Regions from separate parts of the Micromonospora vinacea genome, predicted to be linked through region 2. Evidence: riboswitches for the same ligand, from Rfam matches in the RefSeq annotation. Region 2 holds a riboswitch; each other region holds the start of a gene.
What was found. Region 2 has a riboswitch for cyclic di-AMP ahead of IW249_RS01450 (coiled-coil domain-containing protein). Riboswitches for the same ligand answer to the same signal wherever they lie in the genome.
Positions count from the first base shown of each region.

Region 1: it holds a riboswitch for cyclic di-AMP, as region 2 does, so the genes downstream of both, IW249_RS12005 (coiled-coil domain-containing protein) here and IW249_RS01450 (coiled-coil domain-containing protein) in region 2, are expected to answer to the same signal.
Region 3: it holds a riboswitch for cyclic di-AMP, as region 2 does, so the genes downstream of both, IW249_RS19520 (C39 family peptidase) here and IW249_RS01450 (coiled-coil domain-containing protein) in region 2, are expected to answer to the same signal.

Region 1 covers NZ_JADOTY010000001.1:2,492,875-2,502,353, forward strand. The annotation lists gene IW249_RS12000 (carbonic anhydrase) at 41-769, shown strand; gene IW249_RS12005 (coiled-coil domain-containing protein) at 826-1,845, opposite strand; cyclic di-AMP (ydaO/yuaA leader) riboswitch at 1,850-1,980, opposite strand; gene IW249_RS12010 (YibE/F family protein) at 2,147-3,517, opposite strand; gene IW249_RS12015 (metal-sensitive transcriptional regulator) at 3,814-4,110, opposite strand; gene IW249_RS12020 (heavy-metal-associated domain-containing protein) at 4,207-4,416, shown strand; gene IW249_RS12025 (DUF8832 domain-containing protein) at 4,430-5,377, shown strand; gene IW249_RS12030 (heavy metal translocating P-type ATPase) at 5,390-7,636, shown strand; gene IW249_RS12035 (CsbD family protein) at 7,711-7,884, shown strand; gene IW249_RS12040 (ArsR/SmtB family transcription factor) at 8,048-8,395, shown strand; gene IW249_RS12045 (hypothetical protein) at 8,392-8,661, shown strand; gene IW249_RS12050 (alpha/beta hydrolase) at 8,784-9,479, shown strand, end outside.
Region 2 covers NZ_JADOTY010000001.1:299,639-309,117, reverse strand. The annotation lists gene IW249_RS01490 (cellulose binding domain-containing protein) at 1-420, shown strand, start outside; gene IW249_RS01485 (hypothetical protein) at 574-972, opposite strand; gene IW249_RS01480 (hypothetical protein) at 1,139-1,282, opposite strand; gene IW249_RS01475 (STAS domain-containing protein) at 1,669-2,031, shown strand; gene surE (5'/3'-nucleotidase SurE) at 2,050-2,877, opposite strand; gene IW249_RS01465 (1-phosphofructokinase family hexose kinase) at 2,874-3,851, opposite strand; gene IW249_RS01460 (SRPBCC family protein) at 4,041-4,505, shown strand; gene IW249_RS01455 (hypothetical protein) at 4,657-5,166, opposite strand; gene IW249_RS01450 (coiled-coil domain-containing protein) at 5,309-6,373, opposite strand; cyclic di-AMP (ydaO/yuaA leader) riboswitch at 6,379-6,510, opposite strand; gene IW249_RS01445 (cation diffusion facilitator family transporter) at 6,653-7,570, opposite strand; gene IW249_RS01440 (HelD family protein) at 7,677-9,479, opposite strand, start outside.
Region 3 covers NZ_JADOTY010000001.1:4,121,006-4,130,484, reverse strand. The annotation lists gene IW249_RS19550 (TetR/AcrR family transcriptional regulator) at 1-121, opposite strand, end outside; gene IW249_RS19545 (ABC transporter permease) at 302-1,195, shown strand; gene IW249_RS19540 (ABC transporter ATP-binding protein) at 1,230-2,006, shown strand; gene IW249_RS19535 (bifunctional cytidylyltransferase/SDR family oxidoreductase) at 2,153-3,670, shown strand; gene IW249_RS19530 (CDP-glycerol glycerophosphotransferase family protein) at 3,704-5,374, shown strand; gene IW249_RS19525 (alpha/beta hydrolase) at 5,379-6,125, opposite strand; gene IW249_RS19520 (C39 family peptidase) at 6,257-7,105, opposite strand; cyclic di-AMP (ydaO/yuaA leader) riboswitch at 7,340-7,481, opposite strand; gene IW249_RS19515 (hypothetical protein) at 7,766-8,536, opposite strand; gene IW249_RS19510 (hypothetical protein) at 8,669-9,085, opposite strand; gene IW249_RS19505 (acyltransferase family protein) at 9,178-9,479, opposite strand, start outside.

The DNA.
Region 1 (9,479 bases), 2.2 Mb from region 2:
CCGGCTTGACCAGGTCAGATGCGTCGAGACGAGGTGCGGGATGAGTCAAACCGGGAGCGTCGGTGGTCAGCCGGGTCCGCAGCGGACCACCGACCGGGCGTCCGCGCTCAGCGAGCCGACCCGGGCGTACGCCGAACTGATCGCCGGCAACCGGCGCTTCGTCGACGGTGCTCCACGCCACCCCAACCAGGATGCCGGGCACCGGGCCGCCGTGGCCGACGGGCAGCACCCGTTCGCGGTGATCGTCGGCTGCTCCGACTCCCGGCTGGCTGCCGAGATCATCTTCGACCGGGGGCTGGGCGACCTGTTCGTTGTTCGCACGGCCGGGCACACCGCCGGTCCCGAGGTGCTCGGCAGCGTCGAGTACGCGGTGACAGTGCTCGGCACTCCGCTTGTGGTGGTGCTCGGCCACGACTCGTGCGGTGCGGTGCAGGCGGCCCGGGAGTCCGTCGCGACGGGTACCGCACCCAGTGGCCATCTGCGCGCGGTGGTCGACGCCGTGCTGCCCAGCCTGCGCCGGGCCCAGGCCGAGGGCGTGGACGACATCGACGGCATCGTCGACATCCACATCGCCCAGACCGTCGAGACGTTGCTCGGGCAGTCCCCGGTGCTGGCCGACGAGGTGGCGCGGGGGCGATGCGCGGTGGTGGGGGTGTCCTACCGGCTGGCCGCCGGAGCGGTGCGCCCGGTGGCCGCCATGCCGGCCGGCTTCGCGACGCTGGACAGCCCGGCCGGGTCGACCGACGCGACCGCGCCCGCCACCGTCTGACGCGTCGAGGGCCGCTCCGCGTCACGCGGAACGGCCCTCGACGGGGATCGTGCGGGTCAGAGCAACGACATGTGGACGTGGTCGGTGTGGTTCGACGGCCCGCTGTACGAACTCCAGCCGGTGGCCGGGAACCAGATCTGCCGGTTCCAGATCACGTAGTAGATGCCGAGCCGGTCGGCGTTACGGATGAGGAACGCGGCGACGTTGTTGCCGTACGTCCGGGTGTCGTTGTTGTGCCACGGGGAGAACCCGCTCTTCTGTAGCGACCAGTCGCAGGCGCGGCCCTTCGGGTGCTCCCACGGCCCGCCGGGGCGGTAGCAGCCGACGAACCGGTTGAAGCCGGCCGCCTTGACCTCCTTGTACGCGTGCAGCGTGCGCGGCGTGACGCAGCCGGACGTGGTGGGGTCGTTCTCGCTGCACGACTGGGGCTTCCAGTCACCGTCGGCCGTGCGACCCGGGCCGATCTTCGCGACCTTGGAGGTGGCATCCACCAGGCCGCCGGTGAAACCCTTGCCGCCGACGAGGGAGAGCGCCTTGTCGGCCTCGCTCTTGCGCTTCGCCATCAGGGCGGTCTGCTTCTGCTGCTCGCGGACCTCGGTGTCGAGGGCCAGTTTGGCCTGCTCGGCGCGGGCCTTCACCTCGTTGACCTCGGAGAGCTTCTTCTCGTTGACCATGTTGATCTCGTCGAGCATCCCGGCGCGCTGGACGAACGAGTCGGGAGCGTCGCTCTCCAGCAGCATGGCGACCGCGCCGATCCGGCCGGTCCGGTACGCCTGGGCGGCGATCTGCCCGACCTGCGGGGCCAACGCGTCGAGGTCGGCCTTGGCCCGGTTGACCTCTGCCGCCAGCTCGCTCTGCCGCTTCTTGGACTTGTCCAGCTTGGACTTGGCGGCGGAGTAGTCGCGGTTGGCCTGCTCGATGACGTCGTTGAGCAGCTTGGGCTCGCCGTCCTCCTCGTGCCCGGACGGTGTGGGGTTCGTCGGGGCGGCGTGTGCCGGGAGCGGCCCGGCGAGCACTGTCAGTGCGGCGATCACGGCCACCACGGGTGTCAACCAGCGGCGTAGGGGTGCCGTCACAATGTTCCCTTCCGTCGACCGCCGACCGGGTTAGCTGACGGGTTCGGGGCGGAAGCGGCCCCTACCGCTGACGCGGATTCACCCCAGATACCTGGGTCCCCGGCTCGCCGGCTGGCGATTGGGCGGTGGCACCGCAGGCGCCGCTTCGCGCCTTCATCGGTAACCGGCAGCGAGGTTACCCGAGAGTCGACCGGGTGAGCTACGCCTGGATGCCGACCAAAAGCGTCATTTCGCCATAGCGTTGAGTGACCAGTGACGCGGTTCTCAGGGTGGGTGCCCGATCTGGTCACGCTGAGGAGTGTCACCATGCCGTATCCGTGCTCCTGTTCGACTCCGGCCACCGGTCGGTGGCCTCGGATGGGGGTGTGGTCCGCGTCCGGTCCGGCTCGTCGGAGCCGGTCGTCCGCGGTGAGCTGAGTGCGGCAAGTGCCTCCGTGCGGTCCGGCTGGGGCCGGGGCGAGGGAGCGTCGGTGGACGGTGGGGCATCGCTGCGTCCGGCGGCGGCCACCACGGCGGCCAGCCCGGTGGTCAGCGGTACGGCGGCGATCAGACCGAGGGTGGCGACCGCGCTGCGGACGATCTCCTGCGCGAGGAACTCACTGGTGAGGATCTGCCCGATCGGCCGTGCGTCGGCGGTGAGCAGGAGCAGCAGGGGTAGCGACGCGCCCGCGTACGCCAGCACGATGGTGTTGACAGTGGAGGCGATGTGCGCGCGGCCGACCCGGGTGGCCGCCCGGTACAGCTGCAACCGGGTCAGCCCGGGGTTGGCGTTCGCCAGTTCGGTGACGGTGGCCGCCTGGGTGACAGTGACGTCGTCGAGCACCCCGAGCGACCCGATGATGATCCCCGCGAGCAGCAGGCCGTGCAGGTCCACGTCGCCCTGGAACATCGACAGGGTGGTGGCGTCTTCACTGCCGAAACCGGTGAGGTGGGTCGCTGCCGTGGCGATGGTGGCGAGCACGCCGGTCAGCACCAGACTGCCCAGGGTGCCGAGCACCGCGACCGACGTCTGTGCGGTGACGCCGTGCGTCAGATAGAGCACCACGAACATGATCAGGGCCGCGCCGACCACCGCCACCAGCAGTGGTGACCGGCCGGCGCCGATGCCCGGCAGCACGAAGGTGAGCAGGATTGCGAAGCTGGCGGCCAGCCCGGCGAGCGCGGCCAGGCCTCGCCATCGACCGAACGCGACGATCGCGGCCGCGAAGACCACCGCCAGCCACACCATCGGGGTGCCGCGTTGGTGCTCGGCGATGTTCCAGTTGCTGGTGGTCGGGTCGGTGGGGTCGGCCAGCTCGACCAGGATGACCTCGTCGCCGACCTCGACCCGGGGTGCGCCGGGCCCGTCGGGCACCGGTGTCCGTACCTGTTTGCCGGCGGTCGGCCCGTCGTCCACCCGGACGTCGACGGTGCCGCACCGTCCGTCGCCGACCCTCGGTGTGCCCTCGGGAACCGACGGGGTCGGCGGGCACGGCTCGCTCACCACCTGGGTGACGGTGCCGGGGTAGCGCGGCACGTCCGCACCACCATCGGTCTGCGGTGACCCGCCGCGCGGCCAGAGCAGCGCCGCGGCGAGCATTGTGGCGACGAAGAGGGGGACCACCGTCATGACGAGGATCCGTCGCACCCGTGGTGGGGCGGACGGCGCACTGTGAGTGTGGTCGGCGGCCAAGGTGAGACTCCCAACGATCCGGTGCGGGATACGGGTCAGCGGTCCGGACGGTTCACCGTTGCTGTGGAAACGCGGCGGACGGCGGGACGGATCGCTGCCTGATGATCACTTGATCACGGAGGGTCAGTGCTCGGCCCGGTCGACCGGGGACGACGCCACGTCGTGGCGGCGAGGGTGCCCGGCTGTACGGCGGCATGCGGAGGGCCATCGTGGGAGATGCTAGCCAGCCAACCTGGGCGTCGCAGGTCGTGGCGGAGTGTCGGGTGCCCGAACCGCCCGCGTGGCGGCCCCGGCGGTCAGCCGCGCTTCATGAGCCGACCGACCGCAGCCATCATCTCGGTGGCCATCTCGTCGGCTCGACCCTCGGCGGCGCCCTCGTGCATGCAGTGCCGGGCGTGCCCGTCGAGCAGCCCCAGGGCCACCTTGTCGAGGGCGGCCTGGATCGCGGAGATCTGGGTGAGCACGTCGATGCAGTAGCGGTCGTCGTCGACCATCTTCTCGATGCCCCGGACCTGCCCCTCGACGCGGCGGAGCCGCGCGAGCAGCTGGTCCTTGCTGGCGGTGTATCCGCGGATCGGGGTGGGTGCGGTCATGCCGACCAGGATAGCCTACCCCCAGGGGGTATGGTACGGTCGTGTCCCGATGGGATACCCCCACCGGGTACCGGTACCGCAAGAGGAGACGATCCAATGGTCAACACGACGTACCAGGTGCAGGGCATGACCTGCGGGCACTGCGTCAGCGCGGTGAGCGCCGAGGTCAGCGCCATCGCGGGTGTGCGGGACGTCCAGGTCGACCTCGCGGCCGGCCGGGTCACGGTGAGCAGCGACGAGCCGCTGGACACCGCTGTCGTCCGGGCCGCCGTCGACGAGGCCGGCTACGACCTCGTCGACGCGTGATCGGAGGGCCGGCATGCGCACCGTGACGAGACTGGCCGGGTTCGCCGTCGGCCTGGCGGCGGTCTTCGGCGCGACCTACGGGATCGGCCGGGTCGTCGACCCCGCCCCGGCCGCCGAGAGCCGGCACGACGGCGACGCCGCCCATGCGACGGGCGAGCACGACGAGACAGCCGCCCGGCTTCCCGGCGGCCTGCTCGTCTCCGACCGGGGCTACACCCTCGAACCGGTCAACGCCCCGGCCGGCGAATTCGCCTTCCGGATCGCCGGCCCGGACGGCCGCCCGGTCACCCGGTACGAGGTGGCGCACGACAAGCAGATGCACCTGATCGTCGCCCGACGGGACCTTTCCGGCTTCCGGCACGTGCACCCCGAGTTGACAGCGGACGGCACCTGGCGGGTCGACACGCCGCTGACCGGCCCCGGGCAGTGGCGGGCGTTCGCCGACTTCACCCCGACCGGAGGTGAGCCGCTGACCCTCGGCGTGGACGTGACAGTCCCCGGCGAGCTGACCGAACGACAGTTGCCCGCCCCGGCGACCAGCACCACAGTCGACGGCTACACGGTCACCCTGGCCGGTACGCCGCAGCCCGGCCGCACGTCGTCGCTGACCCTGACCGTCAGCCGGGACGGGCAGCCGGTCACCGACCTGGAGCCCTACCTGGGCGCGTACGGGCACCTGGTGGCGTTGCGCCGGGGCGATCTGGCGTACCTGCACGTGCACCCGGACGGCACTCCCGGCGACGGGCGCACCCGGCCCGGTCCGGCCGTCACCTTCCTCGCCGAGGTGCCCTCGGCCGGCAGCTACCGGATCTACCTCGACTTCCAGCACGGGGGACGGGTGCACACCGCCGAGTTCACGGTGATCGCCGGTGCTGCCCCGACCGGAGACGCCCCCACGCCGAGCGGGCCCGCACCGACCGGCGGGGCCGACCACGGCACCCCCGGGCACGGACACGACTGACGGGACCAGACGATGACCACCACCAGCAGACCGCTGCCCGAGGCGCCGAACCGGATCGAACTGGCGATCGGCGGGATGACCTGCGCCGCGTGCGCCGCCCGGATCGAGAAGAAGCTCAACCGGATGGACGGGGTGAGCGCCACAGTCAACTACGCCACCGAGAAGGCGACAGTCCGGTACGCCGACGGCGTCACCCCGGACGACCTGATCGTGACAGTGCAGAAGACCGGTTACACGGCGGCGCTGCCGGCCCCGCCCAGCGCGGAACCCCCGGTGGACCCGTTGCGGGGGCCGCGTACCCGGCTCTGGGTGTCGGTGGCCCTGAGTGTGCCGGTGGTACTGCTCGCCATGGTCCCGGCCTGGCAGTTCGACTACTGGCAGTGGCTGTCGTTGACCCTGGCCGCCCCGGTGGTGGTCTGGGGTGGGCTGCCGTTCCACCGAGCCGCCTGGACCAACCTGCGGCACGGCGCCGCCACCATGGACACGCTGGTGTCGCTCGGCACCCTTGCCGCGTTCGGCTGGTCGCTCTGGGCGCTCTTCCTCGGTGACGCGGGGATGCCCGGGATGACGCACCCGTTCCGCTTCGACATCACCCGGACCGACGGTGCCGGCAACATCTACCTGGAGGCGGCGGCCGGGGTCACAGTGTTCATCCTGGCCGGTCGCTACTTCGAGGCCCGGTCCAAGCGGACTGCCGGTGCCGCCCTGCGCGCCCTGCTCGACCTCGGCGCCAAGGACGTGGCGGTGCTGCGTGACGGCGTGGAGACGCTGATCCCGGTGGACCGGCTCGTCGTCGGTGACCGGTTCGTGGTCCGCCCCGGCGAGAAGATCGCCACCGACGGGGTGGTCGACGAGGGCACCTCCGCTGTCGACGCCAGCATGCTCACCGGTGAGTCGGTGCCGGTCGAGGTCGCCCCCGGCGACGGCGTGGTCGGCGCCACGATCAACGCGGGCGGGCGGCTGATCGTCACCGCCACCCGGGTCGGCGCGGACACCCAGCTCGCCCGGATGGCCGACCTGGTCGAGCAGGCGCAGAGCGGCAAGGCGGCCGTGCAGCGGCTGGCGGACCGGATCTCCGGGGTCTTCGTGCCGATCGTCATCACCCTCGCCGTCGGCACGCTCGGCTGGTGGCTCGGCACCGGGGCCGGCCCGACCGCCGCGTTCACCGCGGCCGTGGCCGTGCTGATCATCGCCTGTCCCTGCGCGCTCGGCCTGGCCACCCCGACCGCGCTGCTGGTCGGCACCGGTCGGGGCGCCCAGCTCGGCGTGCTGATCAAGGGCCCGGAGGTGCTGGAGTCGACCCGCCGGGTGGACACCGTGGTGCTCGACAAGACCGGCACCGTGACGACCGGCCGGATGACACTGGTGGACGTGGTGCCGGCCAGCGGTGTGGACCGGGCCGAACTGCTCCGGCTCACCGGGGCGGTGGAGGCCGCCTCCGAGCACCCGATCGCCCGTGCGATCGCCGCCGCTGCCACCGACGCGGGCGCGCTGCCCCCGGTGACCGCCTTCGGCAACCTCGAAGGGCTGGGCGTGACCGGCACTGTCGACGGCCAGGCCGTGCTGGTCGGCCGGGTCCGGCTGCTGCGCGAGCGCGAGTTCGACGTACCGCCGGAGGTCGAGTGGGCCGTGCGTGACGCGGAGGCCGCCGGCCGTACGGCGATCGTCGCCGCTTGGGACGGGCGGGCCCGGGGCGTGCTCGCGGTCGCCGACGTGGTCCGGCCGACCAGCCGGGCGGCGGTGGCGCGGCTGCGTGGGCTGGGGCTGACCCCGGTCCTGCTGACCGGGGACAACACCACAGTGGCGCGCGCGGTCGCCGCCGAGGTGGGCGTGGACGAGGTGATCGCCGAGGTGCTGCCGGCCGGGAAGGTCGACGTGATCAAGCGGCTCCAGGCCGAGGGACGGTCGGTGGCGATGGTCGGTGACGGGGTCAACGACGCGCCGGCACTGGCCCAGGCCGACCTGGGGCTGGCCATGGGCACCGGCACCGACGTGGCGATCGAGGCGGCCGACCTCACCCTCGTCCGGGGCGACCTGGACGCCGCGGTGGACGCCATCCGGTTGTCCCGTCGCACCCTCGGCATCATCCGGGGCAACCTGTTCTGGGCGTTCGGCTACAACGTGGCGGCCCTGCCGTTGGCCGCCGCCGGCCTGCTCAACCCGATGATCGCGGGCGCCACGATGGCGCTGTCCTCGGTCTTCGTGGTGGCCAACAGCCTGCGCCTGCGTCGCTTTCGCCCGGCCGCTGCCGATCTGTGACGACGGTAATGGTTGGGCCGGTGACGGCGGGGGTACCTCTGTTGTTGTAGCGACGCTCGCAATGGAGGTTGGCAATGGGATTCGACGATAAGATCAACAACGCCACCGAGGACGCGACCGGCAAGCTGAAGGAAGGCGCCGGTCGGGCCACCGACAACGAGCAGCTGGAGGCGGAGGGTCGCGCTGACCAGTCCACCGCCAAGCTCAAGCAGGCGGGCGAGAAGATCAAGGACGCCTTCAAGAGCTGACGTACGACGTAACCCGCACGCCGGGCCGGTGATCATCACCGGCCCGGCGTGCTGTGTGTCCGGCCTCCTGCGCCGACCCTGAGATCCCCCTGATTCCGCTTCCGTCCCACACCGCCGCACGCCGGCACCTGCTAACTTCTCTTGGCATGTGCAAGGGCTGGTTATGAGCACCGCTCCACCGCCGACCGGCGACGACCTGGTCCGGGTGCTGGCCACCCTGGCCAACCCGCACCGGCTGCGGGTCGTCGCCGCGTTGGCCCGCGAGCGTGCGTACGTCAGCGGGCTGGCCCGGCAACTGGGCATCAGCCGGGCGCTGTTGCAGGTCCACCTACGGAAGCTGGCGGCGGCCGGGCTGGTCACCGCCCGCCTGGAGTTGTCGGAGGACGGGAAGGCCATGAACTACTACGAGGTGGAGCCGTTCGTGCTCACACTCACCCCCGCGGTCATCGCGGCGGCGGTCGAGACGCTGACAGTGCCCGACTCGGGCGAGCAGCCGGGAGCACAGCGATGAGCGAGCACGACTGGACCGAGGTGGTCGGCGCGATCGGCATCTTCGGCTTCCTGATCAGCGTGGTCACTGTGACAGTCGTGCAGCTCGCCAAGACCCGGCGGGCCCGGTACGAGGCGGACCGGGCGGACGACTACCGCCGGCTCGCCGAGACGGCAGCTCAGGCCCAGGCGGAGAACGCCCGACTGCTCGCGGCGATGGATGGCCGGCTGGGCGGGATGGAGACCCGGATGACCACGCTCGAACGCGTCCTGCGCGAGGTCGACTGACAGGGCGGACGAGAGGCCCCGGGCCGTCGAGCGGCTACTCGACGGCCCGGGTGGAAGCAGCGTCACCTCGCCCAGCGGGCGAGTTTCACCGCAACGCTCCTTCGAGGAGAGGACAGCACCTCATGCTGCGCGTACGCAAATCCGCAGTCGGCTGGGCGGTCGCCCTGGCCCTCACGGCCGCCGGCCTGACCCCGGCGAGCCCGGCCGCCGCCCGACCACAGCCCGCCCCGACTATCGACTGGCGGCCCTGCGCCACCGACAACAGCGCCGAGTGCGGCACCCTGTCGCTGCCGGTGGACTGGAACCAACCCCGGGGTGAGCGCTTCGACCTGTCGCTGGCCCGCCGGGTCGCCAAGCCGGCCACCCGGGAAGGCACGCTGATCTTCGGCCCCGGCGGGCCGGGCGACAGCGGTGTCGACCGGGTCGTGAACGGCAGCTCCCGGTTCAGCGACGACCTGCGTGCCCGGTTCGACATCGTCAGCTTCGACCCCCGCGGCACCGGCGACAGCCACCCGGTGGTCTGTGCCCGGGACCTGCTCGCCCGGCAACCGCAGCTGATCGCCGACCAGGCCCAGTTCGATGCCGTCCTGGCCGACAACGCGCTGCTGCGCGCCGACTGCCGGGCCCGCACCGGGTCTCTCTACGACCACGTCGACACCACAAGCGCCGCCCGCGACCTGGACGCGGTCCGCGTCGCGCTCGGCGAACGGCAGCTGACCTTCCACGGCAGCTCGTACGGCACCCTGCTCGGGCAGCGGTACGCCGAGCTGTACCCCGACCGGGTCCGGGCCATGGTCCTGGAGGCCACGATGGACCAC
Region 2 (9,479 bases):
ATCCTGGTCGCCGACCCCACCAGCGGCGAGCCCCCGACCACGCCACCGCCGACGACCCCACCGCCCACCACCCCGCCCCCGACCACTCCGCCCCCGACCACTCCGCCGCCATCCACTGGTTGCGCGGCGACCTACCGGGTGACCGGCTCCTGGTCAGGCGGATTCCAGGCCGAGCTGGTGGTTCGCAACGCGGGAAGCGCCCCCATCGCCGGCTGGACGCTGGGCTGGACCTTCGCCGACGGCCAGCGGATCGACCAGCTCTGGGGCGGCACCCACACCCAGACCGGGGCCGCCGTGTCGGTCCGGGACAGTGGCTGGAACGGCGCGCTCGCCGCCGGGGCCAGCACCACCGCCGGTTTCCTCGGCTCGTGGACTGGCAGCAACACGTCCCCGGCCGCCATCACCTGCACGAGTCGCTGAGCAGGTGATCCGGGCCGGAACCCCGGATCACCACGAAGCACCGGTCCGCCGGGCCGCCTGAGGGGTCCGGCACCCGGCGGACCGGTCCCACCCCACTACCGCAGCGGGCCCCGATCGACCTGAGTCGATCGGGGCCCGCAGTGGTGCTGTCGTTCAGACGGCGGGGGAGTTGGGGCGGTCGACGTCGACGAACTCCACGTCCTCGACGGCGCGGTCGTCCCGGCTGCCGGCGGCCCGTGCGGCGGAGCCGACGGCCCAGCCGACCGCCGCCCCGACGAGCGCGGCGCCGATCAGGAGCGTCCAGGGCAGTGCCGGCTGGCGGCCGGCGAGCGCGTCGAAGGCCAGCGAGGCGCGGCGTCGCGCCTCCTCGGCCGCGGATCCCACCAGGTCACCCGCTCCGTCGGCGAGGTCGCTGCTGTTCTGGCGGGCCGAGCGGGCGGTGTCCCGCACGCTGTCTCCGGCGTAGCTGACGGCTGAGAGCAGGTGCTCCCAGGCCTGGTCCGCGATCCGCTCCGGCTTGCTGCGGCGGTCCAGCAGGTTGGTTCCGAACATCGTGGTTACCTCCTCAGGTGCCGAAGCCGCCGGCCACTTCGGACTTCGGCGTCTTTCCAGCGCGTCACGGTGTCGCCTACCCCGCAGTGCCCCGCGTCAGCCGGCCGCAAACCCCGACCGCCGCGGAGCACCGGTAATTCGGGGCAGCGGAACTCCGGCCCCCGACTCAGCGCACCGCTGACACGGCCACGCCCCGGGCGAAGTCGTCGTCGTCATCGTCGTCATCGTCGCCCCCGCCACCGAAACCGCAGGCCAGGACGAGGGCAAGCAGAACGCCGACGCCGGCCAGCCCGGCAAGTCGCTTGATCATCGAAGATCCTCTCCGTCGCGGTGGTGTCCCGGCCGATGCTAGGACGCGTCGGCAACCGGGGCGTGGATCGCCGCCGGCCGGCGGTGGGCGACACGCCGACGGCACACGGGGAAGGTGTAGGTGGTGGACCGGTTGTCGGGTGTGCCGGCCGCGGACCGCTACCCTGGTTCGGCGGCGCGTCGGTCACGACCGATCGTCGGTGCTCAAATAACAAAAAGTCTTGAGTAATCAGATACTGAAAAGTGCGGATATGGGTGGCTTTGTGGGCCCGGATCCGCGAATTGCTCATCCCGAGGGGTGGCGACCGAGGCCGTCGGAGGAATACTCTCGGTCGCGGCCCGCGTACTGATGAGGCGCCCGGGGGACGGGCGGGTGGAGGTGCTCGCGTGAGCCTGTCGATCGTGAAGTCGGTTCTGTCCGGTGGTGTCGTGGAGATCGCCCCTCGGGGCGAGATCGACGTCGACACAGCGTACGAGGTGCGCGAAGCGATCGCAGAGGTGCTGGCCAAGGGCCGCCCGCTGCGCATCGAACTCAACATGAGGTTGGTCACCTTCATCGACTCCGTCGGCATCAGCGCCATGGTGGCCGGCTTCCAGACGGCCGAGGTCAGCGACGTCAAGCTGGTGGTCACCGAGCCGAGCCGGTTCGTGCACCGGCAGCTGTGGGTGACCGGTCTGCTCGGCCTCTTCGGTGCCCCGGAGCCCTACTTCGCCGGCGCCGCCACCCCCGAGGTGCTGCCCGGCGCCTGAGCGCGCCGCGGCACTCCGTCAGGGCTGCTCGTCCAGGCCGGTCAGGTCGATGTCGGTCGCCTCGGTGACCGCCCGGATGGCCGTCACCGACGCGTACCCGGCGGCCAGCAACGCCACGTCCGTGCCGGGCTGTGCGGCCTGCCCCGGCTCCTCCAGCGAGGTACGGACGAACCCGTGGCCGGACTCGGCCACCGTCATCTGCACCTGACCGAAGCTGGCCAGGCTGCCTCGCCGCACCCCGCGCAACTGCCCGTGCGGCAGGTCCGGGGCGTTCACGTTGAGCACGCTCTCCATCGGCGCGGAGGTCAACCGGGGGAGCAGGTCCAGGGCGACCCGCGCGGCCGTGCCCCAGTGCCGCTCGGCGTCGCGTACCCGGGCGGCGGCGTCCACCGCCGCGCCACCGCTCGCGGCCGTCGCCTCACCGGCCGAGAGCACGTCGAGGGAGACCGCCATCGCCCGGCAGCCGTTCGTGGCGGCGGTGAACGCGGCGCCCACGGTCCCGGAGTGCAGCACCGCCCGGCCGGCGTTGGCGCCCCGGTTGACCCCGGAGAGCACCACCGACGGCGGTGGACCGAACGCCCCGTGCAGGGCGATCAGCGTGATGAAGCCGGGGGACCCGGCGACCCCGTACGCCGGCACCCCCGCCAGGTCCGGCAGCGGGTGGTTGTTCACGACGACCCGCCCGTCCCGCTCCACGGCGCTCATCGCGGCGCTGGTGCCGCTCGCCTCCTCCATCGGCGCGGCCACCACCACGTCCAGGCCCCGCTGCCGGGCCGCCCAGGCAAGCGCCTGGATGCCAGGTGCCGCGATCCCGTCGTCGTTGGTGATCAGCACCCGCACTGTCATCGCTCGACCACCCGGCCGGCCAACTCGTCAGGGGTGGTCCGCTCCTGTTGCCGACTGTCTGCCGGCACCAGCCGAACCCGGTCCACCAGGCCGGTGATCGAGTCCAGCCGCCCGGTGCCCAGGCCGTGCCGGGTGACGTTGAGCGCGCCGGCGGCGGCCCCGGTGCGGATGGCGGTCCTGATGTCACCGCCCCTGGCCACGACGGCAGCCACCCCGGCGGTCATCGAGTCACCAGCGCCGCGCGGGTCGGCGGCCTCCAGTCGGGGCATCTCGACCTGGAACAACTCCCCGTCGATGAGTGCCAACGCCGGCTGGTCGGCGCGACTCACCACCACCGTCTCGGCGCCGCCCGCGTGCAGCTCGTACATGGCCCGGGTCAGCTCCTCGGTGTCGTCGCTGCGGGCGCGGCCGTCGCGGATCAACTCCTCGTGACTGACCTTGAGGAAGAACACCCCGCTCTCCAACACCGAACCGAGGTGGTCGCCGGAGAGGTCGACCACCACCCGGCCGCCGTTGGCGCCGAGGTCGGCGGCGAAGCGTCGGTACAGGTCGGCGGGTACGAGCCAGGGCTCGTTCGGCCCACTGAGGATGCTCACCGAGGCCCGTAGGCCCTCGCCGAGGGCGAGGTTGTACAGCTCGTCGATCTCGTGCCGGCTCAGCGGCTGTCCGGGCACGTCGGCGATCTCCTGCCGGGAGCCCTCCCGGCGATCGTGCACGTATCCGCCGCTGCCGGAGTCACGGACCACCACCTTGAGGTTGACGCCCTCGCTGACCAGCAGCGGCTCCAGCACCTGGCCGATCTCACCGCCGAGGGCGGCGCAGAGCACCACGTCGACTCCGAGGGAGATCACCATCCGGGCCTGCCAGACGCCCTGCCCGCCGGGGTGCAGGTGCAGCTCGGGGTGGTCGTTGGGCTGGTCCACTGTCACCGTCAGCTGTGGAGTGGGCGCGAAGACCATCACGTGCCCGCTCATCGGTCGTCGCCGTTCATGCTGGCCGCCCTCCGGCATCTTCGGAAGATTTTGTACTAACCGACCTTAATGGCGCAGGTGGTGACAGGTCGTCGCATCCGCCCGGTCCGGCGCGGCGCTGGGGGCCGCCGGGCGTTGCCAGGCAGACATCGGTACGGGACGATCGGGCGACCAACGACGGCGGGAGACGGTGTGCTCAGCAGCGATACCTTCAGCTACACCGTCCAGGCCCGGTGCTCACCCGCCGAGGCGGCCGCGTTGCTCAGTGACCTGACCCGGCAGGGCGAGCTGCATCCGCTGATCGTCCGGGTCCGCCGGGTGCCGCCCCGGCCCGGCGCCCAGGCCAGTTACACGATCAACGACCGGTTGGCGGCCGGTCCGCTGCGCTTTCGGACCACCTACCACGCGGACGTGCTGATCAGCGAGGCCGACGAGATCGTCATGGTGGCCCGCCAGTGGCCCGCCACCACCGTGCGCAACCACACCCGACTACGCGCCGAGCCGGACGGCCTGGTCCGCATCGACGTCGAGATCACCCTGACCGCGCCGACGCCACTGTTCCGCTACGCGTTCCGCCAGGCGCAAGCCGCTCACCTGGCCCTCGCCACCCGGCTGGGCGCGGCCCTCGACCGCACCGGCAACCCGCCGCCCACCTGAACCCGGCGCCCCGAGGCTCGCGCACCCGCTTCGTCGATCTTGCAGTTCCGGTTGTCGATATCGGTGAGATGCCCCCTTTGTCGGGACAGCAAGTGCAAGATCGCGGCGCAGGACAGGCCGTGGCCTTGGCGCGTACTGCGGGCGGAGGCACCTAGGTTGTGGTTTCGGCGCGAGCGCGGTTCGTGCGGGTGGTTCGGGCGGCGGGACGCCGGCCCCACGGCTTGTAGGTGGACAGCACCGTCGCGATGATCATCAGGCTGGTCGACACCGCCGGCGCGATGACCAGATCGGCGCGATCGCGTGCGGGCAGGGCGGCGCCGACCGCTCCGGCGTGGCGCAGGTTGGGGGTGAGCAGGAACAGCACCAGCCCGACCATCACAGTGGTGAGCACCAGCTTGACCAGCACCCACCGGTGGCGCAGCAGGCCCCACGGGGTGAGCAGCGAGCTGGCGACTCCGATCAGCCAGACCAGGACGCTCAGCGGCGCGAACAGCAGCGTCCCGACCAGGGCCGTGACCGGATAGACCACCGCCGGGTCGGCGCCCCGCTGCACGGCGATGCCGAGGGTGAGTAGCACCAGGTCGGCGCCCAGCCAGCCGAGCGAGGTGACGAGGTGCAGGGTGAGCAGCGCCTTGCGGGTGGCGGGTCGGATCCGAGGCATACGCCGATGCTGCCCGCCGGCCCCGGCCGGGTCGTCCGACGAGCGACGACATCAGGGGTACGCCCGGCGACGTAGCCCGGCCCCGGACACGCGTGATGCCTGTGAGCCGTCCCGGTGGCTCACAGGCATCACGACGCGTGGGTCAGTAGACCGACAGGTGCACGTGGTTGGTGTGGTCGGTGGACGGGGTGCCGTGCGCCCCGCTGTACGACTTCCACCCGCTGCTGGGCAGCCAGATCTGCCTGTACCAGATCACGTAGAGCACGGCGAGCCGGTCGGCGTTGCGGATGAAGTACGCGGCCAGGTTGTTGCCGTACGTCTTGTCGCCGCCGGTGGCGTTTCCGCCGAAGCCGTTCTTCTGCGCGGCGAAGTCGCAGGCCCGGCCCTTCGGGTGCTCACCGGAGCCGCTGGGGCGGTGGCACGAGACGTACCGGGTGAAGCCCGCGGACTTGGCCTGGTTGAGCGCGTGCAGGGTGCGCGGGGTGATGCAGCCGTTGGCCGGCGTGGGGTCGTTGACGCTGCACGACTCGGAGGGCCAGGAGCCGTCGGAGTTGCGCGGCGCGGCCTTCGCGTTGGCGCTGGAGGTGCCCCGGTTGGAGCCGGCGTCGGCGGTGGTCTGCGGCTTGGGCGTGGTGGCCACGGTCAGGGCCCGTTCGGCCTGGTCCTTGCGCTTGGCCATCACCGCGACCTGCTTGCGCTGTTCGTTGATCTCGCCGTCCAGGGCCACCCGGGTGCGGTTGGCCTTGTCCTTGCTGTCGAGCAGGTCGCGAAGCACCCGGTCCTCGTTGGCGGCCACCGCGTCCAGCGCGGCGGCCCGGTCCATGAAGCCTTCCGGGGTGTTGCTGTTGAGCAGCGCCGACATCGCGCCGAGCCGGCCGGTGCGGTACGCCACCTCGGCGATCTCGCCGACCTTGCCGTTGCGCTGGCCGATCTCGACCTCGATGGTCTTCAGTTGGGTGGCGAGCTGCTGTTGCCGTTTCACTGAGGTGTCCAGGGCGCGCTTCGCGTCCAGGTAGCCCTTGCTGGCGGCCTCGAGTTGGGCGCGCAACGCAGGGGTGCCGCCCTCCTCGTCTGAGTCGGGTGCGGCGGCCCGCAGGCCGGTCGGGGGAGCGGCCGAGGCGGTGCCGGCCGGGAGCGCGACGCCGAGGGTGAACATCGCGACGATCAGGGCCGCCAGTCGGGCGGCGGGTGGTCGTGCTGGTGCCACTGCGCATGTCCTTCCGTCAGCCGCCGACCGGGTTAGCTGACGGGTTCGGGACGGAAGATCCCTACCGCTGACGCGGATACACCCCAGGAACATGGTTCCCCGGTTCGCCCGCTTGGGCGATTAGGCGGCGGCCGCCACCGGCGCCGGGAAGGCGCCGCCTGGTGGAGGCCGGGACCGAGCCTACCGGTGCCGGTGGGGCGGCTGCAGCCAATGTGACGGACGGTGCGTGCGTCACCACGGAAAATTACGGCAAGAGCGGAGGAAGGCTCCGAAAAGCCCTCACCACTCGATGGAGCCGCACGCTCCGGAGGCGGCGCCCGGCTCGATCTGCAACGTCGCGTGCTCGATGCGGAAGTCGTCGTGCAGGGCGGTACGCGCCGCGGTGAGCACCGCGCCGACCTCCGCGCCGGGTGCCATGGTCAGGTGTGCGGAGGCCACCTCCATGCCCGAGGTGAGCGTCCAGACGTGCAGGTCGTGCACCTCGACGACACCCGGGACGGCGGCCAGTCGGTCGTGCACGGCGGTCACCTGGAGGTGCTCCGGGGCGGCCTGCACCAGGATGCGGATGGCGGCGCGGGCCAGCCGCCAGGTGCGCGGCAGGATGAATACGCCGATGGCGACCGCGACCAGGGGATCTGCCCACCACCAGTCGGTGACGGTGATGAGCAGGGCCGCGCCGATGACGCCGAGCGAGCCGAGCAGGTCGCCGACCACCTCCAGGTAGGCGCCCTGGAGGTTGATGCTCTCCCGGGCCCCGGCGCGCAGCAGGGCGAAGGCGGCGACGTTCGCGAGCAGGCCGAGCACTGCCACCGCGAGCATCGGGCCGGCGATGACCTGGTGCGGGTCGCCGAAACGGCGGATCGCCTCGATCACCACGTAGATCGCCACGCCGGAGAGCAGGACGGCGTTGGCCAGCGCGGCGAGCACCTCGAGCCGGTAGAGCCCGAAGGTGCGCTGCGGGTCGCCGGTGGCCCGCCGGGTCGCCGTGATCGCGGCGAGCGCCATCCCGATGCCGAGCACGTCGGTGAACATGTGCCCGGCGTCGGAGAGCAGGGCGAGTGAGCCGGTGTGCAGGGCGACCACCGCCTCGACCACCATCAGGGTGGCGAGCAGCCCGAACGCCGCCCAGAGTCGACCTCGGTGCTGGTGTGCGGCATTGGCGACGGACCCATGGTGGTGGTCATGACCTGCGCCCACGAGAACCACCTTCCGCCGCTGGTCGGGACCCGGTCAAATGTATGCTCACATCGCTATGTGTGCAAGTGTACGGGCAGCGCCTCCCGCCGGCGGCAGTCCGCACACGTCAGCCGGTCGGGTCGATGGTGGTGAGCCGCTGGGTGGCCCGGGAGAGCGCCACGTACAGGGTGCGTACCCCGGCGCCCGGATCGGCCCGGATCTCGCTCAGGGCGACCAGCACCACCCCGTCGTACTCCATGCCCTTGGCCTCCAGGCTGGTTACCACCTGCAACCTCGGCGCGCCGAGTGCGCCGAGCCAACCGGCGACCTCGTCCCGGCGGGGGACCGGCGTGATCACCCCGACCGTGCCCTCCACCTCGGCCAGCAGGCCGGCGGCGGCCTCCACTGTCGCGGTCTCCAACCCCGACGCGGGCACCACAAGCTCGACCGGCTCGACCCCGGTGGAGCGGACGGCGGTCGGCAGCGGCAGGTCGGGGTAGAGCCGACGGATCTCCGCCGCTGCCACCGCGAAGATCTCCGCCGAGTTGCGGTAGTTCGTGGTGAGCGTGAAATCGTGTCGCTTGCGCCGGCCCAGCGCCTGGTCGCGGGCTCGGGTCAGCTCCTCCGGGTCGCCGGTCCACGCGGTCTGCGCCGGGTCGCCCACCACGGTCCAGGACGCCAGCCGGCCGCGTCGACCGATCATCCGCCACTGCATCGGCGAGACGTCCTGCGCCTCGTCCACCACCACGTGCGCGTACTCCCGGTAGTCCTCCGGACGCTCCCGGGCTGCAGCGCGGGCGGCCCGCTGCCGTTCGCCGAGCGTGCTCAACTCGCGCACGCCGCCGGCGAGCTGGAACGGGTCGCGTCGGGCCTTGGCCGCCTGCGCGGGCTTACCGAGCAGGGCGTCCAACTCGTCCAGCAGCGCCACGTCGGCGATGGTCAGCCCGGCCGAGTCCAGGTTCCGGTACGCGGCGTTGAGCAGCCGGATCTCCGCCGAGGAGAGGATGCCCCCGGCGTAGCGGCGCAGCCGGTCGGGCTGCGCCAGCCAGCCGAGCACGTGCCGGGGGTGCAGCCGGGGCCACCACGCCTTGAGGAACTCCCGGAACTCCGACCGCTCGGCGATCTCCGCCTCGAAGGCCGGCTGCTCCGGCAGCCGGCCGCTGCTCAGCTCACGGGCCTGCGCCCAGAGCGCCGCGAACACCCCGTCGAAACCGGCCCGGCGCACCTCGTTGCGCCGCGCGCCGCGTTGCAGCGCGCGGTCCCGGATCCGGTCCAGCGCGGCCCGGTCCAACCGCAGCAACGTGCCCCGGTAGAGCAGCCGCAGCTCACCCGGGCCGCCCGGCACCGCGTCGCGGGCCGCCCGCTCCAGCACCCGGCGCATCCGCAGCGAGCCCTTCACCGCCGCCACCTCGGGTGGGTCGGGGCGGGTGGCGGTCATCCCCGGAAAGAGCGTGCCCAGCGAGTGCAGGGTCGCGGTGTCCTCACCGAGCGACGGCAGCACGGAGCCGATGTACTCGACGAAGACCGAGGACGGGCCGACCACCAGGATGCCGCCGCCAGCGTAGCGGCTGCGGTCGGAGTACAGCAGGAACGCGGCCCGGTGCAGGGCGACAGCGGTCTTGCCGGTGCCGGGGCCGCCCGCGACGATCGTCACCCCGGAGCCGGGCGAGCGGATCGCCTCGTCCTGCTCCCGCTGGATGGTCGCCACGATGTCGCGCATGCCCCGGCCGGTGGCCTTGGAGAGGGTGGCCAGCAGCGCGCCGTCACCGACGACAGTCATCCCCTCCGGGGCGGCCGACGGGTCCAGCAGGTCGTCCTCGATCCGGGTGACCCGCTCGGCGCGTGACTGGATGGTGCGCCGCCGCACCACGTCAAGCGGCTGCGCCGGGGTGGCCTGGTAGAAGGCGGCGGCGGCCGGCGCGCGCCAGTC
Region 3 (9,479 bases), 3.8 Mb from region 2:
TGGAGAGCCGGCCGTAGCCGACCGCGGCGAGCTCCTGCATCAGCGCGCGGCGGATCGCCGTGGTGATCTCGTCGCGCAACACCGCCGCGCCAGCCGGCGCCCGCCTCTTTTCGGTGGTCATCGAGGGCTCTTATCGCAGGTCACGCCGGACAGCGTAGCGCAACGACGATACGGTTGCGTCCCGACGTGTTTCGGACTACTGTCCTCGCAGCGACGAGGCGGCGCCCCGCGCATATTTCCCACTAGGATTCGATCGTCGCGAGCAACCCCCGTCTGCACGAAAGATCGGAGCGCCATTTCCATGGCCACCACCGCGCTGGTCGACCCCGACACGGGCCTGACCCAGGCGCAGCTGGCCGCTCGGCACGGGCTACGGGTCGCCGGTGAGCGCCCCAGCCTCGTCGAGTACAGCCGCCGACTATGGGCCTACCGGCACTTCATCGCCGCGTACGCCAACGCCAAGCTCGTCGCCTCGTACAGCAACGCCAAGCTGGGTCAGCTCTGGCAGGTGCTCACCCCGCTGACCAACGCGGCGGTCTACTACCTGATCTTCGGGGTGGTGCTCGCACAGAACAGCATCCCGAACTTCATCGCCTACCTGACCACCGGGTTGTTCATCTTCAACTTCACCCAGAGCGCGGTCCTGGCCGGCACCCAGTCGATCAGCAGCAACCTGGGGCTGATCCGGGCACTGCACTTCCCCCGGGCCAGCCTGCCGCTGTCGACGACGATGACGCAGTTCCAGCAACTGCTGGCGTCGATGGTGGTCCTGATCGGCATCGTGCTGGCCACCGGCGAACCGCTCACCTGGGAGTGGCTGCTGCTGGTGCCGGCACTGCTGCTGCAGGCGGTGTTCAACGCCGGCGTGGTGCTGCTGGTGGCCCGGCTGGGCTCCAAGTCGAGCGACCTGAAGCAGGTCATGCCGTTCATCATGCGCACCTGGATGTACGGCTCCGGCGTCCTCTACAGCGTCAGCCTCTTCGAACGGCTGCCCAGTTGGGCGACGACACTGGTCCAGTACAACCCGCTGCTGGTCTACATCGAGCTGGCCCGGTACACGCTGCTCGAGGAGGCACCGCTGCTCAACGAGTCGCTGACCCAGCTCTGGCTGGTCGGCGCCGGGTGGGCGCTGGTGGCCGGCATCGGCGGTTTCATCTACTTCTGGCGCGGCGAACAGGAGTACGGCCGTGGTTGAGCACTTCGACGCCCCCATCGAGGCGAGCGCGACGATGACCCGGACTCAGGAACGCATCCCGACAGTCGTCGTGGACGACGCGCACATCATCTACCGGGTGCACCAGGGCGCCTCCGGTGGCACCACGCCGGTCGCCGCGCTGCGCCGGCTGGTCAAGCGCACCCACGCGCCGAACGTCCGGGAGGTGCACGCGGTCAAGGGCGTCTCCTTCACCGCGTACCGGGGCGAGGCGATCGGGCTGATCGGCAGCAACGGCTCCGGCAAGTCCACCATCCTGCGGGCCATCGCCGGCCTGCTGCCGGTCAACCGGGGCGCCATCCACACCCAGGGGCAGCCGTCGCTGCTGGGCGTCAACGCCGCCCTGCTCAACGACCTCTCCGGGGAGCGCAACGTCGTCCTCGGCTGCCTGGCCATGGGCATGCACCCCGACGACGTGGCCAAGCAGGCCGCGGGGATCATCGACTTCTCCGGGATCAACGAGCGGGGTGACTTCGCCAGCCTGCCGATGCGGACGTACTCGTCCGGCATGGCGGCCCGGCTGCGGTTCTCCATCGCCGCCGCCAAGAAGCACGACGTGCTGCTCATCGACGAGGCGCTCGCCACCGGCGACAAGGGCTTCCGCAAGCGCAGCGAACAGCGGGTGCGGGAGCTGCGGGAGGGCGCGGGAACGGTGTTCCTGGTCAGCCACCAGCTCTCCTCCGTCCGGGACACCTGCGAACGGACGATCTGGCTGGAATCGGGCGTCATCCGGATGGATGGCCCCACCGACGAGGTCATCCGGGCGTACGAGGCGTACGCGAACAGCAAGTAGAGTTCCGGCGAACGTCCGGCATCGACACGGCACCTGAGGACCGCGTCGCCCGCGTTGGGGCGACGCGGTCCGCGCGTTAAGGTTCATTCCGTCGCCGCTCGGGCGGAACCTTCCGTTAACGCATCCCTGAGAGTGAGGATCCGGCAATGACGCAGGACCAGACCACTGGCCCGGACGCCGAAGCGGAGACCCAGACGCCGTGGCGGCCCTCGCGGACAGTGGCGGTGGTCCTGGCCGGAGGCACCGGGACCCGGCTGGGCCTCGGCATCCCGAAGCAGCTGCTGAAGATCGCCGGTAAGCCGATCATCGAGCACACCCTGGCGGTCTTCGAGGCGGCACCGGAGATCGACGAGATCATCGTGCTGATGGCCACCGGCCACGTCGAGGACGCCCGGCAGATCGTCGAGAAGGCCGGCCTGCGCAAGGTCACCAAGGTGATCGAGGGCGGTGACACCCGCAACGCCACCACCCGGATCGCGCTGGACGCCGTCGGCCCGGAAGACTGCAACATCCTCTTCCACGACGCGGTGCGCCCGCTGCTCAGCGGCCGGATCGTGCGCGAGTGCGTCAACGCGCTCTGGAGCTACGCCGCCGTGGACGTGGCCATCCCCTCCGCGGACACGATCATCCAGGTCGACGACAACGACTGCATCACCGACATCCCGGTGCGCTCCCGGCTGCGCCGGGGCCAGACCCCGCAGGCGTTCCGCTCCCCCACGATCCGGGCGGCGTACCGGATCGCCGAGGACGACCCGGACTTCGCCGCCACCGACGACTGCGGCGTGGTGCTGCGTTACCTTCCCGGCACCCCGATCAAGGTGATCGACGGTTCGGACGAGAACATCAAGGTCACCCACCCGGTCGACGTGCACCTGGCGGACAAGCTCTTCCAGCTCGCCGCGGCGCAGGCGCCCCGGCTGACCGACCACCGCAGCTACAGCGAGGAGCTGACCGGCCGCACCATCGTGGTGTTCGGCGGCAGCTACGGCATCGGCCACGAGTTGACCGAGCTGGCCCGCCGCTACGGCGCCCAGGTCTTCCCGTTCAGCCGGTCCAGCACCGGCACCCACGTGGAGCGGGCCGAGGACGTCGAGGCCGCCCTGACGACCGCCTTCGAGGCCACCGGCCGGATCGACCACGTGGTGGTCACCGCCGGCATCCTGGAGAAGGGCGCCCTCGCCGAGATGGACGAGGAGACCATGGACCGGCTGCTCCAGGTCAACTTCGTCGGCCCGGTGACCATCGCCCGCCAGGCCCTCCCGTACCTCCAGCAGACCAAGGGCCAACTGCTGCTCTACACCTCCAGCTCCTACACCCGGGGCCGGGCCCGCTACGCGCTCTACTCGGCCACCAAGGCCGCCCTGGTCAACCTCACCCAGGCGCTCGCCGACGAGTGGGCCGACGTGGGCGTACGTGTCAACTGCATCAACCCGGAGCGCACCGCCACCCCGATGCGGACGAAGGCCTTCGGCGAGGAGCCGGAGCACACCCTGCTCGCCGCGGAGGCCGTCGCCCAGTCGTCGCTGGACGTGCTGATCTCCGACCTGACCGGTCAGGTGATCGACGTACGCCGGGCGCCCGGCGACGGGCCCACGCCGAGCGTGCCGGCCCAGGCCGGGTCGGGTCGGGTCGAGACGCCGGCCGGCGCGACGTCCGCCAACTGACGCCGACGGCTGCGGAACCACGAACGGAGCGACATGCGCGGCGACCTGGTCCGAAAGCTGGCCGCCCGGTGCCTGACCACCGGGTTGGCAGTGCTGGCCTTCGTCGTGCTGGCGCTCACCGGCGCCACCGGCTGGGGGCTGGCGTTGGCCGTCGCCGCGCTGGCCGCCTCCGCCGCTGAGCAGCGAATCCGGCCCAGCGCCGACCTGGTGGCGGAGACCACGTTGATCGCCGCCGCGATCCTGGTCGGTTACTCCCGGCGGCTGGACGACGGGCTCGACCCCGCGCTGGTCGCCACCGGGCTGGTCCTGCTGGGGCTGGTGCTGCTGGTGGGGCCGCTGCGCACCGCCGGCAGCCTGGAGATCCGTTCGGCCAACCTGCCGGTACGCAACTGGACGGCGCTGATCGCCGGCCGGCTCGCCACGGCCCTGCTCGGGCTGCTCGCCGCCCTGGCGCTCGCCGCCGCGCTGGCCCTGCCGGCCGGTGTGGCGCTGGCCGCCAGCCTGCTGGTCGGCGCGGGAGCCGGCGCTGTCGCACTGGACCTGGCCCGGCGGCGGTTCCGACCGCGGGCCGGTGGCGGGTCGGTGGCCGCCGCGCTGCGCCGGCACCAGCCGGAGTTCCTGCTCTACTTCTCCGCGCCTCCCGGGTCGGAATACCAGGTCACCATGTGGCTGCCGTACCTGGAACGGATCGGCCGGCCGTTTCTGGTCATGCTGCGCGAGCCGGAGTTCCTGGCCCCGATCGCGGCGGCCACCGACGCCCCGGTGGTCTACTGCCCCACCCTGGGGGCGATGGATCAGGCGTTGGTGCCGAGCCTGCGGGCGGCGTTCTACGTCAACCACGGGGCGAAGAACAGCCACTGCGTCCGCTTCACCCAGCTCACCCACATCCAGCTGCACCACGGCGACAGCGACAAGGCGCCGAGCGCCAACCCGGTGTCGGGGATCTTCGACCGGATCTTCGTGGCCGGGCAGGCGGCGATCGACAGGTACGCCCGCGCCGGGGTGCAGATCCCTGCGGAGAAGTTCGTGGTGGTGGGTCGCCCACAGGTCGAGTCGATCGAGGTGGGCTCCGAGCCCACGCGCGGGTTGGCGCACCCGACGGTGCTGTACACCCCGACCTGGACGGGGCACCACGCCGACGCCGACTACTGCTCGCTGCCGGTGGCCGAGGGCCTGCTGCGCCGACTGGTGGAGCGCGGCGCGACGGTGATCCTGCGGGCCCACCCGTACACCGCGCAGAACCCGGCATCGGCCCGCCAGTTGGGCCGCCTGACCGAACTGCTCGTCGCCGACCGGGCCCGCACCGGCCGCCAGCACGTGGTCGGCGCGGCAGCCCGGGAGCTGAGCCTGACCGAGTGCGTCAACTCCGCCGACGCGCTGGTCTCCGACGTGTCCGGCGTGATCTCCGACTTCCTCTACTCCGGCAAGCCGTACGCGGTCACCGACATGGGCGACGAGGGCGACCGGTTCGTGGAGCGGTTCCCGCTGGCCGGATCGGGTTACGTGCTGCGCCGGGACATGTCCAACGTGGACGAGGTGCTGACCGCGCTGCTGGACACCGACCCGCTGGCCGAGGCCCGCTGGGCCACCCGCCGCCGCTACCTGGGTGACTTCCCGGCCGAGTCGTACGCCGAGGCGTTCCTGACCGCCGCCCGCCGGGAGCTGACGCCCGCCGAGACACTGACCGCCTCCGCACCGGCGTAGCCGCTCAGCGGTAGGGGTCGAGCAGCGCCAGCACCGCCGCCGGGTCCTCCACGTGCGCGTTGTGCCCGAGGCCGGGCAGCGTGGCGACCGGTACGCCGTACTCCTTGAGTTGTTCGTCGGTGACCATCGGGTCCTTCTCCCCGCGCGCCAGCACCACCGGTACGTCGGTCGCCGCCAGCAGCGCGGCCAGGTCGGGCTCGCCGACGGCGAAGGCGGTCGGGTCCATGGCGAGGCGCCACCGGCCGTCGACCTGGCGCAGCCCGGCGTCCACCACCGGGTGGTCCGGTGAGACCAGGCCGGCCAGCCCGGCGACGCGCAGGTAGCGGCGAGCCGCCTCGGTGCGGCTGGCGAACCAGCTCACCGGTCGGGCGGCGACCTCGGCGGCGCGGGTCAGCTCGGCGGGTGACCAGAGCGCCTTGATGCCCAGCCCGACCACCGCGTCCACCGGCGTTCCGGCGTCGCGGGCGGCCAGCGCCAGGCCGACCACGCCACCCAGCGAGTGCCCGAGCACGACCAGCCGGTCGTCGGGGGCGAGGGCCTGCGCGATCTGTTGGGCGAAGCCCGCGAAGGAGTACGACGGCAGCGGCGGCGCCCAGCCGTGTCCGGCGAGGTCCGGTGCAAGCCACCGCCCGGGCCAGTGCTGCTCGAGGTACGGCGCCCAGGGCAACCACACGTCCCCGGTCGCCCCCATGCCGTGCAGCAGCAGCAGGACCGGCCTACGGCCGGCGTGACCACCCGATTTCTCCACCACGGCCGCAGTCTCCCACGGTTCACGGCCCGGTACGAGAGCCGTCGATGGCGTTACCCGGGCCCGCGCGGACAAAGACCGCGGGCGCCGGCTCCTTGTGGGAGACGGCGCCCGCGGCGGTCAGCGTGCCCGGGTCAGGCGGAGTAGCCCCGGCTGGTGATCCAGTTGGCCAGGTCGATCGTGGTGATCCAGTACGACGGGTCGGCCGGGTTCGCCGAGTCGGCGATCCGCACGGTGCGACCGTTGTCCTTGTAGCCCACGACGGCGATGTAGTGCCCGCCGCCGTAGGAGTGCCAGCCACCGTCGGTGTCGGTGGCGTCCCCGACGACGTTGGCCACCACGCCACGGCCGTCGGTGATGGCCTTCACCACGTCGGCCTGGAGCCGGTCCATCTGTGCCGGGCTGGGCGAGCCGGGGAACATCCGGGTCCGGTACGGGGAGCCCTTCACCTCGGCGTTCAGCACCCGGGTGGTGTCCTCGGCCGAGTTGGTGCCCATCTCGGTGGTGCCCAGCTCGGCGCCGAGCTCCTCCTGGGTGCGGTCGATGCCGGCGGCGCTGAGCGCGTTGCGGGTGGCCGCCGGGCCGCAGTTGTAGTAGGTGTTCTGCGCCTCGTAGTCGTAGTCCAGCACCTTGGTCGCGGGCGGCTTCGGCCGCTCCGGCTTCCGGGTCAGGTCCGGGTTGCTGCTGGCCTTTGCGGCGGGTGACGCGGTGCTGGTGGCCGGGGCGGCAGTGGTCGGCGCGGTGCCGGCCGAGGGGGACGCGTCCCGGGCCTCGCCACGGGAGGCGGCGACGTCGCTGCGCATCTCGGCGACAGTGGTCGCGGTGCGCTGGCCGGCCGGGGCGTCGTCGGCCGTGGTGAGCAGGGCGCCGGTGGTGGTGGCGATGGCGAGGGCCGCGGCGGAGGCGGCGACGATCTGGTACGGGCGCTCGGTGACGAGGCGACGGAGCTGACGCTTCACTGTGTGCTTCACGGGGTCCTCCACGGATCGGGGGGAGAGCGGCACACCGGGGCCGGACCGGTATCCGGGCAGGCGCCAGCGCGCGGACCGTGGTCCGCGGATGGTGAACCGCTCAGGGGAACGCCCGGCGCGGCCGGGCGGGAAAGGCGATGACCCGGGGGGGTCAGCTCACCGTCACTGGACGAGTGAGCGGGTGCACCGCCGCGCCGTGGAGGCGAGGGAACAACCGAGGGGTGGAAAGGTGCTGCACGAGGATGGGACTCCTTCCGACACCGCCTACCGGGTTAGCTGACGGATTCGGGCGGGAAGATCGCCCTACCGCGGGCCGTGGCTCGCGGATTCACCCCGGACTTACTGGTGGGTCCCCGGTTCGTTGATCACGATTAAGCGGGTCGGTGCGGCGTCGCGTCTTGCGATCGGTTACCGCACCGGACGGGACGACACTACTGGCCGCTTCACGCCCTGCCAAGCCAGGTTCACCTGCGTAAACCTCAATTGGCGCGACAATTTCTGCGCGTATTGCCGATGATGTGACTCGATGGGACAACCGGTTACGGTGACGCCTGCGGTCGACAACCGGACAGGCCGCGAAGAAGGCGACCATAATCGCGGGAACAATGCCGCCGATCGCGCCGACCGTCCGATTCCGCTATTGGGTGACCGGCCTCACATCACGGATCGGGCTCAACTCACCCGGGCCGGGCGCCACCGTGCCACGACGGCGGGTCGCATCGCATCGGCCACCGACCGGCGAGCGGGCACCGGGGTCGGACGCAGCCGGGCCGCCGCCGCGTACGCCTCCTCGGCGAGGGTACGGGCCGACTCGGCGGCCAACTCCGCGTCGCGCCAGGCGGCCCGCTCACGGCCGGCAGCCACCTGGTAGTCGGCCAGCCGCGCGTCCCGGACCACCCGGCTGATCAACACCTCCTGCTCGACAGGGTGTCGCCGGGGATCCCAGCCACGGCGGTGCCCGAAAACGTCGCTGAGCTGGGCCATGGTCAGGTCGCCCCGCCAGTACGCCGCCATCGCCGCGCGGTGCAGAAAGCGTTCCCGGGCGGCGTACTCGGCGGGGGTGTGCGGGGTCTGCGGGGTGGGCAACACCCCGGCCCCGGCGAAGCGACGCGCTGCGGTGTCCGCCTCGTCGTACCCGGTCCAGGCCCGCTCCAATTGCTCCTGAGCGGTCTGCCAGGCCGCGCGTCGGCGCCGGGCGGTGGTGGCCGCGCCAGCCGCGGCGACGGCCACCTCCTCGGCGTACCGGCGCACGTCGACGGCCTCGGCGGCGGCCATCTCCCGGACGGTCGGCCCGGCCGGGGGCGGATCGTCAGCGGGCCGCTCCCGTTCGGGGCGGGCGGCCAGGACGGTGAGGAGGCCCAGGGTCAGCAGGAACAGCGTCGACCAGATGGCGGCGGCCTGCGGCACCTCGGTCACGAACTGGTAGAAGACGACGGTCTCCATGGTCGGCACCTCGGGGAGAGAGCAGTGCGATGGGGAGCCGCACCGACCAGCGGGCCAGTATGGGCCACGGGTCGGCGGGTCAGGGAACGGTGGGTCGACGGGGCGCGGTGACGGGACGGTCGTCCCGGTGGCTCAGCGCCCGGGTGGGGCCCGGGAAGCCCGACCGCTCGCAGCGTCGACGAGGGGCAGCCGGTCGGACCCGGCCGCGCGGACCGGCAGCACGCCGGCCGCGATGGTGCCCTGGTCGCCGGGGAGCGCCACCGGCGTGTCGACCGACGATGTCGGGACCGACTCCTCGGCGGCCTCCGGCGGTATCGCCTGGCGCGCCGCACCGTGCGCCCCGACCTGCCGGCAGGAGGCCGCCAACGGCCCGGCGGCGACGGAGGCCAGCACCGCATTCGACGTCGGCACCGGGCTGGGCGTTGATCCGGCGGCCGTGGCCGGGCCTGCGCCGAGCGCCAGGGCCGCGACGACGGCGAGGCTGGTCAGCACCCGCGTCGCCCAGCGCGCCACCCACCACAGCGGACAGGTGAACGCGACCGGAAGCACGGCACCAGGCTACCGTCGTGCCGACCCGGGCGCACTGGCCACGGGCGTGTCGGATCACGCCGCGCCGACCCCGCTGACCAGGGTGGACGCTGTCAGCGCAGGTCGACGTACGGTGATCGACCGCCGGCCTGACCGACCTCGTCGGCAGCCCCGCCGGCCTCGCCGCGGGCGCTGCTCGCGGGGTCTCGGGCGTCGTCGTCGCCAGCGGTGCGCTGTCGGGGGACGGGCGCCGGACGGGCCGCGCGGCGCGGCGCGAGCCGGCGCATCATCGGGGTCTCGACGAAGCGGTGCAGCAGGCCGGCGAGGATCAGGTTCGCCACCAGGAAGCCGAGCACCACGGCCGGGCCACGCCAACCCTCGAAGCCGATCCCCCAGGTTCCGCTCCAACGCAGCA